DNA from 2 places in the Peribacillus sp. JNUCC41 genome. Region 1 is predicted to be linked to the other one. Evidence: riboswitches for the same ligand, from Rfam matches in the RefSeq annotation. Region 1 holds a riboswitch; the other holds the start of a gene.
The links. A riboswitch is a leader RNA that binds a small molecule or an ion and turns the genes downstream of it on or off. The one in region 1 is predicted to bind thiamine pyrophosphate.

Region 2: it holds a riboswitch for thiamine pyrophosphate, as region 1 does, so the genes downstream of both, tenA (thiaminase II) here and tenA (thiaminase II) in region 1, are expected to answer to the same signal.

What each region holds. Positions count from the first base shown of each region.
Region 1 is NZ_CP062163.1:4,192,589-4,198,824, forward strand. Features, by position in the region: gene JNUCC41_RS20365 (AMP-binding protein) at 1-864, shown strand, start outside; gene JNUCC41_RS20370 (SDR family NAD(P)-dependent oxidoreductase) at 916-1,662, shown strand; TPP riboswitch at 1,801-1,929, shown strand; gene tenA (thiaminase II) at 2,064-2,747, shown strand; gene JNUCC41_RS20380 (ECF transporter S component) at 2,762-3,346, shown strand; gene JNUCC41_RS20385 (ABC transporter ATP-binding protein) at 3,357-4,814, shown strand; gene JNUCC41_RS20390 (energy-coupling factor transporter transmembrane component T family protein) at 4,831-5,607, shown strand; gene JNUCC41_RS20395 (thiamine phosphate synthase) at 5,648-6,236, shown strand, end outside.
Region 2 is NZ_CP062163.1:3,210,203-3,216,438, reverse strand. Features, by position in the region: gene JNUCC41_RS15650 (ABC transporter ATP-binding protein) at 1-1,196, shown strand, start outside; gene JNUCC41_RS15645 (GDSL-type esterase/lipase family protein) at 1,250-1,951, opposite strand; gene JNUCC41_RS15640 (GNAT family N-acetyltransferase) at 2,169-2,675, shown strand; gene JNUCC41_RS15635 (aspartyl-phosphate phosphatase Spo0E family protein) at 2,744-2,938, opposite strand; gene JNUCC41_RS15630 (Fur-regulated basic protein FbpA) at 3,191-3,379, opposite strand; SAM riboswitch class I at 3,556-3,660, opposite strand; TPP riboswitch at 3,816-3,921, shown strand; gene tenA (thiaminase II) at 4,012-4,701, shown strand; gene thiW (energy coupling factor transporter S component ThiW) at 4,705-5,226, shown strand; gene thiD (bifunctional hydroxymethylpyrimidine kinase/phosphomethylpyrimidine kinase) at 5,195-6,001, shown strand; gene thiM (hydroxyethylthiazole kinase) at 5,998-6,236, shown strand, end outside.

The DNA of each region.
Region 1 (6,236 bases):
ACGGGAGTCTATCAAGACATTTGGAATCCGAGAGAGTTTATTGAATGGGTAGAGAGGGAAAAGATAACGTTTACGGCCGGAGCTACTCCTTATCTGCAAGATACGGTCCAAATGGAGGGGATAGAAAGGTATGACCTTAATTCGCTACGAGTCTTCGTAGCTTTAGGTGCCCCGATTCCCAGGCATTTAGTAAAGGAAGCCATGGAAAAAGTCCCGTTCAAGATATTGTCAGGGTGGGGTCAAACGGAAGATGGCTTGGTAACCTTGACGAGACTTGAAGATCCAGAAGAAAAACTGACGAATACCGACGGAATTCCGTTTCCGGGAATGGAACTAAAGGTCGTAGATTTTGAAGGGGAGGTGTGTGCCCCGAATATAGAAGGCTCTTTATTAGTAAGGGGTCCGGCTCTTTTTGTCGGCTATTTTAAACGGATCGATGATACTTTAGCTGAATTTAGTGACGGATGGTTCATTACCGGTGATCGAGCATTCATTGATGAAGAAGGATATATTCGAATTTCTGGAAGAAACAAAGACATTATCATACGTGGCGGTGAAAATATTCCAGTCGCTTATGTAGAAAATGTATTGTATGAACACCCGGATATTTCTAGCGCTCAGGTTATTGCAGTTCCAGATTTCCGACTTCAGGAAAAAGCATGTGCATGTATCAGCATGAAAACGGGGAAGAGCCCGATCACGATGGATTCTATGCAGGAATTTCTCTCGCAAAAGGGTTTGGCCAAACAATATTGGCCTGAATTTCTTGAAATTATGGACGACTTTCCTCGTACGGCAAGCGGGAAAATCCAGAAATTCCGGCTCCGGGAAATGATAAATGAAAAGTTAGTCGACAAGATATAAGCAGTTTAAATAAAACCATATTGACTAAATGGTGAAAGTGGAGGGAAATATATGAATAAAAGAATCGCATTTATTACCGGTGCCGGAAGCGGAATTGGCAGAGAGATTGCAAAAAAATTGGCTTCTCGCAATTTTAACATCATCGTGGCTGATATAAATCATAAAAATGCTGAGGAAACGGTTTCTTTAATCGAAAATTCGGGTTTTGGAGCCAGAGCGGTCCATTGTGATGTAACGAAATTAGAAAGTGTTAAAAAAGCCGTTGAAGAAACAGTGAATCATTATCATAAAATAGATATATTGGTTAATAACGCAGGCTGGGATAAGGTGGAACCTTTTTTAAAAAGTGATCCTAGCACTTGGAAAAGGATTATCGATATTAATTTACTTGGCCAGATCCATACTTGCAAGGAAATTTTACCGCTCATGATTGAAAATGGTTACGGAAAGGTAGTAAATATTGCATCTGATGCAGCTAGAGTAGGATCAAGTGGAGAGGCAGTTTATTCGGCTGCTAAGGGAGGGGTGATTGCCTTCACAAAAACGATAGCAAGAGAAATGGCACGTCACAAACTCAACATCAATTGTATTGCGCCAGGTCCTGCAGATACGCCCCTATTTCAAGAAATAGGCTCATATAATGAAGGTATAGCAGGTGCCTTGGAAAAAGCGATTCCATTTCGCCGGCTAGCTCAACCAGAGGACATTGCCAGTGCTGTTGCCTATTTCGTTTCGGAAGATGCAGGGTATATTACGGGTCAAACTCTTTCCGTAAATGGTGGATTAACAATGGTTTAAAAATCAATATAGTTGGGTGGTTATGCAAGATTGAAAGGCTAGTAAACTTAAAGCATTAGGTTGAAAACTTTTTCTAATATGTTTGACAATTGGGTTTATCGTGTTAATATAAAGGCAAATGGAAATTAAATATACAATTTGTACCACTAGGGGTGCTTTAATGGTAAAAGTTTATTTTACCGCAGAAGCTGAGATTAAAGTATGACTTTAAGACCCTTAGAACCTGATCTGGTTTATACCAGCGTAGGGAAGTGGGGTCTGGAACGATACGATTCTGTATTTTTTCAAGCACAACCACTTTCTTTACGTTTAAGAAAGTGGTTTTTTGTTTGCAAAAAAAGGGGTGATAAAAGGCTTTTTCTGTAAGATTCATTGAAAAATACAATTTGGAGGTAAGGGACATGAAGTTTTCAGAGGAAATCCGTCGGGAAGTTGATCACATTTGGGAAGCTAGTTTTAATCACCCGTTTGTTGCAGGAATAGGAGATGGCACATTGCCATTGGAATGTTTTCGTTTTTATGTCATGCAAGATGCCTATTATTTATCTCATTTTGCCAGGGTTCAAGCTTTAGGGGCAGTCAAAGCTACAGATTTACATACAACAAGCAGGCTTGCCGGCCATGCACAAGGAACATATGAAGCGGAGTTGAAACTTCATGAGAATTTTTCTGAGAGATTAGGCATCACAAAAGAAGAAAGGGAAAATTTCAAACCCGCCCCGACTGCTTATGCTTATACTTCCCATATGTATCGTGCAGCTTATTCGGGACATTTAGGTGATGTTATTGCAGCCATCTTGCCGTGTTACTGGCTGTATTATGAAATAGGTGAAAAGCTGCAAGGTTGCATACCCGAAGAGCCGATTTATCAAGAATGGATAGCGGCGTACGGAGGAGAGTGGTTCCGCACTTTGGTGGAAGAACAAATTGCGAGGCTGGATGAGATTGCTGAAAAAGTAACGGACGAAGATAAGGAGAGAATGAAAGAGCACTTTATCCTGAGCAGCCAATATGAATACTCATTTTGGGAAATGGCTTATCGTTTAGAGAGATGGCCTGTGCACCAGGAAACACTGGAAGTATAAAGGAGAATGAAATAATGAAAAAAGGATTGAAATTAACGGATATATTAGTCACGATCGTGATTTCGGTAGCATTTGGAATCGTTTATATCCTTTGGGGTTCGATTTACTATTCCGTTAAACCATTAGGATTACATCTGGATCAACTTATTTATGGAATGTGGTTTATAGCTGGCCCCGCCGCCTTTTTAATTTTACGGAAACCGGGTGTGGCACTTTTGGCAGAGATTGCTGCAGCTTCCGGGGAATTCTTTCTAGGTTCTCCTTGGGGGCTGACCGTACTGTTATATGGGGTGGTCCAAGGCTTGTTCGCGGAACTGGTGTTCATGGCGTTCAAATATAAAAAATTCAATATGTCGGTGGCCGTTTTAGCTGCGGTAGCTTCCTGCCTTGCATCCGTACTAATGGATTTTGCATATGGGGAAATTGGTGCGCTTTCCACTTGGAATCTATCTTTATTCATGATAGCGAGGTTTGTGGGTTCCATTTTCTTTGCAGGTGTGACTGCCTATTATCTAGTTAAAGTCCTGGAAGCGACAGGAGTAACTAATCTTGTTCGTCCGGTTTCAAATAAAGATTATGCAGAACTGGATCAAAATTAGGTTGGGTGCCATGGAACCAATCATTTCTGTAGAGAAGTTAAGAATGAAATATCCCGGTGATGAATCTTTGATTTTCAAGGACCTATCCTTATCGTTTGATAAAGGAGAAAAGGTACTATTGTTGGGACCATCAGGATGTGGTAAGTCCACTCTTTTGCAAGTGTTAAGCGGATTGATTCCGAATTCCATCGAAGTCCCGATGAAAGTTGAAGAAATGAAAGGCCCTTCTTCATGGGGGTATGTTTTTCAAGACCCTGATAGTCAGTTTTGCATGCCATTTGCCGATGAGGAAATCGCCTTCGTCCTTGAGAATCTTTCCGTCCCTAAAGATGAAATGAAAGGGAAAATCCAAAATCATCTCCGTAAAGTAGGATTGAACCTAGGCCATACAAGTATAGAAACATTGTCAGGCGGGATGAAACAGCGTCTGGCAATCGCTTCAGTATTGGCCCTTGAACCAGAAGTGATATTTTTGGATGAACCAACCGCCATGCTTGATCCGGAAGGAACAAAGGAAATCTGGGACTTGTTGAAGGAAGTTGGTCGAGACAAAACGGTTATAATCGTCGAGCATAAAATTGACCATGTTTTAGAATTCATCGATCGAATCGTGCTTTTTAATGATGACGGTCAAATCATGGCCGATGGTCCAAGAGACTCCATTCTTTCACGATATAAATATGAAATGAAAGAATATGGAATATGGTTTCCAGGTGTTTGGGATGAATATGTAAATGAGCATGAACCCATTCGTGAACACCAATTTACAGATGGTTCACTCCTTATGCATGTGCAAGGATTTAGCGGTTTTCGGAATAAAGAGGAAAAAATCAAGATTAAAGAGCTGAAGGTTCATTCAGGGGAATGGATTGTAATCAGGGGAGAAAATGGCGCGGGAAAGAGCACTCTTTTGCATGCACTGATGCAGTTCATAAAAACGGATGGTAAGTATGAATTAATGGGGACCCCCATTAAAAGAGTGAAAAGCCCAACGGAGGATATGACGTTTGTCTTTCAAAATCCTGAGTTTCAGTTCGTTGCAAATACTGTATATGAAGAGATTGCCTATTCATTGCGGTTTGACAAACGGCCTCAACAAGAAATAGATGAGAGGGTCCGCACATTGCTTAAAGTGTTCGGCCTTATGGCACATCGGGATAAACATCCGTTTCAATTATCAATGGGTCAAAAGCGCCGCCTAAGCGTAGCTGCTTCAATCGTAATAGATAAAAAAATCATTCTCCTTGATGAGCCGACCTTTGGCCAAGATTCGAAAAATACCTTTGCATTACTGGAATGGTTTGAGGAATATCGAAGGCGCGGAATAACAGTGGTCATGGTAACTCATGACGATCATATTTCAAAAAACTTTGCAACCAGGATCTGGACGGTTAAGGACGGAAACGTAATAAGTGATGAAAACATCGCGCAGGCCGGATTTTTGGAGACTGAAGTTTTATCACTTTAAAAGGAGTGTCATGTAGATGAATGTTTCAAATACAGAAACATGGCTCCATAGAATTAATCCAAGCCTTAAACTTGGTGTACTGATCGTGTTATGCATCGTGGCGTTATTCATTCATGACCTGAATTATATGATGAATATCACCATTGGCGTATTACTTTTATTTTTGTTTTTTACCGGGCATTCGATAAAACGAATCTTACTTTTATCGATTCCCTTTTGTTTCATTTTTATATCCACCTCTTCCGCAATGATATTATTCGGGCAAGGGAAGACGCTCTGGTTTGAGTGGGGCCTAATATCGATAACGGAAGAAAGTTTCATGAGGGGAATACTTGTGGGCTTTCGAGCTTTGTTCTTTGCGGCCCTTGGTTTAACGTTTTCCTTAACGACAAGGCCAGTGAACTTGTTTTATTCGTTAATGCAGCAAGTGAAGCTTAAACCGAAGTATGCCTATAGTTTCATGGCGGCATTAAGGCTGATTCCCATCATGATGGAGGAGTTCCAAACGATACGAAACGCGATGAAGGTACGCGGTTTCGAAAGGGGAAAAGGGCTAAGATCGGTATATTTTAAGATGAAAGCCTATTCCATCCCGTTGTTATCCGGAAGCATAAGACGTGCTCACCGAATCGCGGTTGCGATGGAGGCAAAGCGATTTACAGACACTCGGGATCGAACATACTATTATGAATTTGGGTTTTCAAAAAAGGATCATGGTTTCATTTTGTATTTTATCATCCTGCTGTTGGCCGGCTTTTATCTATCGATTCAATTCCCGTTAGTATCTATTTGATTTTATGAGATTGTAATTTTACTAGTTAGGGGTTCTTAGTATGAATGCACATGAATTGCATATTATTTCTACTGGGAAACAGCCAATTGAAAAGTTTGTCGAGATCGCTTCAAACATTCAGGAACATGTTGATTTCTTTTATCTAAGGGAAAAGCAAATGAGTGCATCGGAACTCTATCGAGCAGTGACCCTATTACATGATAATAAGATTCCGCTTTCTAAGATCGTCATTAATGACCGGATGGATGTAGCCTGGGTACACAAAGTATTTGGTGTGCAATTGGCTTTTCATAGTTTAGATGCGGGAGTCGTAAAAGGAGCTTTTCCAGGGATGAATATTGGCTGTTCGATCCATTCCATGGATGAAGCGAAAGCCGCATTCAGCAAAGGAGCCAATTACGCGATTTATGGACATGTTTTTGAAACGGATTCAAAAATCGGACTTCCTCCTAAGGGAGTTAAGGAGCTTCATGCAATCACAAGAAATGTCAATATTCCGATAATTGCGATAGGCGGGATAACACCTTTCAATTGCCAAGTCGTGCTGGATGCGGGGGCGCGCGGAATTGCCGTCATGTCAGGTGTGCTTGAAGCCGAAAACCCGGTTAGAGCCGTTAAAGAATATTCGA
Region 2 (6,236 bases), 980 kb from region 1:
CATTTAGGTCTGTGCAAAGTTCCGCAGGAGACATCAGCAACCAGTTACAGGATTCCATTTCAGGAATGCGGCTCATTCAATCTTTTACAAATGAAGAATTCGAATCAAGGAAGTTTGCGGAGCGTAATCAGGAAAATATGGCTGCAAACCTTAAGTCCGTTCGGCTACGCTCCATGTTCGGTCCGATAATTGATTTATTGAACAATATCGGTCTTGTAGCAGTCATTGTGTTCGGTGCTTGGCAAGTGATGGAAGGTGAATTCACAATAGGGTTAATCGTGGCCTTTCTCGCCTATTTGAGGTTACTGCAGAGTCCCGTTCGCAATTTTAGCCGGGTCATCAGCATTGTCCAGCAATCAGCCGCGGCCTTTGAGCGGATAACTGAAATATTGGAAACCCAACCTGAAATAAGTGACAAGGAAAATGCCATCGAACTCCCTTATATAAAAAGGAAAATTGAATTTCAATGTGTTGATTTTGCGTATGATGAGAGTGTACCTGTCCTCAGCCATTTAAGCCTGTCAATGAAAGCTGGTCAAGTAACTGCTCTGGTCGGCTCCTCTGGCGCTGGAAAATCGACCATCACGAGCCTTTTGATCCGATTTTATGATCCGCAAGATGGCATGATTAAAATGGATGGTCTTGATATCAAGGATGTGTCACTGAAATCATTACGGGGACAAATGGGGATTGTTTCCCAGGATATCATTTTATTCAATGGCTCCATTCGTGATAACATCGTGTATGGCAAACTTGATGCTACAGATGCTGAAATCATCGAATCCACCAAAGCGGCAAATGCGCATGACTTTATCAGTGCCTTTCCTGATGGTTATGATTCTCAGATTGGAGAGCGCGGAGTCAAGCTTTCAGGCGGACAAAAACAGCGCATTGCCATAGCTAGGGCACTTTTGAAAAATCCGCAAATCATCATTCTCGATGAAGCAACGGCGGCCTTGGATACAGAATCCGAACATTTGATCCAGCAAGCATTGTCACGTTTAATGAAAAACCGGACTTCAATAGTAATTGCACATCGTTTATCGACCATTCATGATGCGGATCAAATAATCGTTCTGGAAAAAGGGCAGGTTCATGAAAAAGGAACACATGAACAGTTATTGCTAAACAACGGCAGATACAAGCAACTCCATGACTTGCAGTTCCCTCAACTTAAAGCGATATCAAATTCCTAGCTACTTCTTGGAGGGCAAAAATGCACAGGAAGCCTTCCTGTGCATTTTTGCTTTCATTTGAAATCATAACTTTCCAAAACCCGGTTCGCAATGAGCTGATACCCTTTTTCATTCGGATGTAACTTATCACTGAAATACTCTGTTTTCTTTTTATCTTCAAAAAGATCATTTGTAGGAATGAATAACATCCTTTTATCTTTATCCGCTATTCCCTTTATTGACAGGTTATAATCACGAATGTCCTTTTCAAGTTTTTGATTGTCTTTTATTGGGTTATATAGTCCTACTACCAGAATATCCGCCTTATCGTTTGCCTCTATCAAGGTTGATGTAATCTTTTTGAGATGGTTGATATACTCCTGTTTCCCCTCAATGATTTTTCGGTCACTTATTTTCTCCAAGTCCCCTCCGTTACTATTGATCAAGTCATTCGTTCCAATAAAAACGATGAAAGTATCTGCTTCATCAAGTTTCGTTTTAATGCGGTAATCATCAAGCTGTTTCATCACCCCATCCGTTTCCTGGCCTTTTATACCGTAATTCCAAAAACTCACTTTTTGTTCCGATTGCGGATTATTCAATTCATCCTCAAGGCCTTCTATATATCCTTCCCCATCCTTATCCCCTTTTCCATAGGTTAATGAATCTCCAAAAGCCATCACTCTTTGCACATCTTCCGACTCCGAGGCCTGAAATTCATACGCAGCAAAACATATAACGAGTACTATAATCAATAAACCTGCCAATTTTTTCATTTGGTTCCCCTCTTGTCTCTTTACTAGAAGTATTTAATCTTTTACATACCCAAAAAATCTACAGTCTTAACATAAAAAAATTGTCATATAAAGATTCAAGAGTGTATGATAATATAAAACTTTCAATGGTTTGGGTGTCATTCACCGTCCCTAAAACAAAATACGGGATTACCCTTCATTCTGGAGATTTAATAAATGATAGTTAGGAGTTTAAATCATGGAAGAGCTCATAGAGTTTAGAGAGGCAGGACTATCCGATCTACCCAGAATTGTTGAAATATATAATTCAACAATTGCTTCAAGAATGGTCACGGCAGATACGGAGCCTGTATCCGTCCAATCGAGGGTTAAATGGTTTGAGGAACATCATTCAGAAAGTAGACCGCTATTTATCATTACTATAAAAGGGAAAACTGCTGGATGGATGAGCTTTCAATCCTTCTATGGCCGACCGGCATATAATTCCACTGCCGAAATCAGCATTTATATAGATGATTATTTCCGGGGAAAAGGAATCGGACAAATTTCGATTCAAAAGGCAATTGAATGGAGTCCAAAATTAGGTGTTAAGACTCTATTGGGTTTCATTTTCGCCCACAATACACCAAGCCTTAAGCTTTTTTCCAAATTCGGGTTTGAAGAATGGGCACATTTACCTCAAGTTGCCGAGTTGGATGGAATCGAGCGGGATTTGCTCATTCTTGGTAAACGTGTCGATATGTAATATCATTCTTTAGAGCTATTGCCTTGAGCAGTAGCTTTTTCATATTAATCGAGTGCGAATTGGCTAATTTAAAAATACCTATATGCTTTCTGGAGGTAAAAATGTTCACACTCTCTTTTACTTGTTAACGCATTTAATAGCGTATCCAATTCTTGACTTGCTTGAACAGTTAGCAGACTTGATAAGCCGTAAATTGCTGCCAAGTTGATCATTTCTTTTCTTTTCTCTTCTATTTTTTCTATAGTTACCTTACGGCAAGGCATTATATGCCACCTCCCATTTATTCAATTTTTTTACACTTTCATCATAATGAATCTACTAGTTAAAATCAACTATTTTTCAGAAATTAAATGTGTTATTTTAAAGGTTAAATGTGACAAAATGACTATTATTTCTGTAATTATGTATATTTTGTGTCATTTTCTATTAAACGCAAAAAAGCATCCACTAGTGTAGACTGTGAATGCTTACATCATATCTCTTATCCAAGAACCCAAACTATAGTCCATCGTTTACTATGTCATCCATTCAGAAGGTGACTCGGTATTTGGTTTATTTATAACAATCTTATATTCATCTTCAAGTACTTTTAATGGGGCATCATAAAGGTGCCTTTCATCAGAGGTTTTGTATACTCCATTGGCCAATAACTCTTCAATAAGCTTTGCCTTCCTCTGTTCGATCCTCTTAAATAATTCTGCCATGTAAATGGCTCCTTTCCTAGTCATCCTAGAGCCTGCTTCTAGTTAGCTAATCTTTATCAACTTGTTTTATTTTCACCAAATTATATATACCTTTTCTATTATGTCACTAAACGTTATTTCCCAAAAATAAAAGCCCCTTCTAATTCAAGAAGAGGCTGACAGTGTCCGTACGGCTCTTCTTATCTTCCAAGCATATGCTTGTTGGATTTAGCACAGTTCCCAAAACGGGTCCGCTGCCGAGGTTTCTTTGGGCCAAGTCCCTCCACCTCTCTGGATAAGAAATCGATATATAAATGATGTAGACATGATTTTATCCTAATAACCATCAAAAGTCAATTACCTGGTTCTCCCTTTTTTCCTGGACAAAATGGTCCCTCTTTAAATGCGGGTTGCATTTTCTTGTCTTTCTGATATGATGTCAGTAATTACATACAATTCACACCACTAGGGGAGTCTTTTTTTAAGACTGAGATGGAATTAGTTCCGGACCCTTTGAACCTGAACCGGCTCATACCGGCGGAGGGAAGTGGATGATATCGTCCATTTTCAGACTATATCCATCTACCCCGTTCCGTATTCAGGAACGGGGTTTTTTCATTAACAAAGGGATCCATTCTAAAGGAGGATGAACAATGGAGAATGTTAAATTAGAAACATTCAGTGATAGACTACATGCACGGTCAAAAGAGATTTGGAAAAGGAACCATTCACATCCCTTCGTCCAGGCAATTGGAAATGGTACGCTTCCTGAAAAGAAATTTGCCTATTACCTGAAGCAGGACTATATCTATCTCATGGATTATTCCAAGCTCTTTGCTTTAGGTGTAATCAAAGCTCATAACATCGAAACCATGGCAAAGTTTGCGAGTATTTTAAATGAAACCCTTCAAGTGGAAATGGATATTCATCGGCATTATGCTTCCGAATTCGGGATCACTTCCAAGGAATTGGAAGATACAGAACCTACTCCAACGACTCTAGCCTATACAGGCTACATGCTAAATGCAGCTCAGCATGGGACTTTGGCAGACTTGATCGCCTGTCTCCTGCCCTGCGCTTGGGATTATTATGAAATCGGTTTGCTACTAAAAGAACAAAATGGAGCATCATTGGAAAACAATCGCTACTCAGATTGGATAAGGTCCTATTCATCTCCTGAATTTGGGGAAGCACACAAATGGCTGATCGCTTTGTTGGAAGAGTTGACGGAAGGCATGCCAGAAAAGGAACTTCTTAGATTAGAAAAGCACTTTTTGGTTACTTCCCGATATGAATATTTATTCTGGGATATGGTTCATAATGAGCAAGATTGGCCGCTGTAGATGATGAATCCTGTCAAGAAACTGACGTTGACTGCCATGATCACGGCAATTACGACGCTGACCAGTTCATTTATTTTCATTCCTGCAGGATTTGCAAAGGTCTTTCCTATTCAGCATCTGGCAAATGTCCTGACGGCTGTTCTATTGGGGCCAGCTTATGCAGTGACACAAGCTTTTTTAGTTTCCATCATTAGAAACATGTCTGGTACCGGTTCAATTTTCGCCTTTCCCGGTAGCATGATCGGTGCACTTTTGGCCGCAATCCTTTATCGAAAAACACAAAGCTTAAAATTCGCTTGTTTAGGGGAAGTGATCGGGACCGGCATTATCGGTTCCCTAGCCTGTTATCCACTTGCCCTCCTCCTATTGGGAGAAAAAGCTGCTCTTTTTGGTTTTTTACCGGCTTTTATGCTCAGTTCATTCGCTGGTGCGATTTTAGCTTTCATATTACTTAAAATACTTCTAAAAAATACTTATATGAAGGGGTTTTTTTATGAAAACAGCATTAACCATCGCAGGCTCTGATTCAGGGGGCGGGGCTGGAATCCAAGCGGATTTAAAAACATTTTCTGCACATGGTGTCTTTGGCATGTCTGCCATCACAGCCGTAACCGCACAAAATACAATGGAAGTCCGTTCAGTACAGCCAATTGAAACAGCTATCATATCAGATCAAATTGCAGCTATCTTTGAAGATATTACTGTCGACGCAGTAAAAATAGGCATGCTTGGATCAAAAGAAATCGTGGAAACTGTCGCTGCGTCCCTTAAAACCTTCTTGCCTGCCATCGTTATCCTTGACCCTGTCATGATTTCCAAAAGCGGTCATCATTTGCTCGACGATAAGGCTGTCTCTGCCTTAAAAATGGATTTGCTTCCGCTTGCAACACTTGTAACCCCTAATGTACCGGAAGCGGAAGTACTTACTGGTTTGTCGATTCGAACGGAACAAGATTTCTACAAAGCATGCATTTCAATACAAGAAATGGGTCCCAAAGCCGTTTTACTTAAAGGAGGCCATGCAGCTGGAAATCCAAATGATCTTTTTTATGATGGGACTGACTTCCAATGGATCGAGGGGGAGCGCATTCATACTAAGAACACTCATGGCACGGGCTGTACCCTATCATCCGCCATTACATCAAACCTGGCAAATGGGCTGCCATTGCAAGAGTCGATCGAAAAGGCCAAGACCTATATTTCTGACGCGATACGCAATAGCTTTTCAATCGGTAAAGGTCATGGACCTGTCCATCATTTTCATTCATTTTCAAAAAAAGAACGGAGTGAATTAATATGAAGGTTTCTGCAGCCGATTTATTCGTGAAGGTAAAAGAAAGAAAACCACTCATTCACCAAATCACCAACTTTGTTACGGTCAACGACTGTGCAAATGCCACCCTTGCCATCGGTGGTTCACCAGTAATGACTTCGAGCCCAAGAGAAGTGGCGGATATGGTCAAATTAGCAGATGCATTGGTTTTGAATTTCGGTACGATCGATGATAAAGCCTTGGAAGCAATGGAGATTGCCGG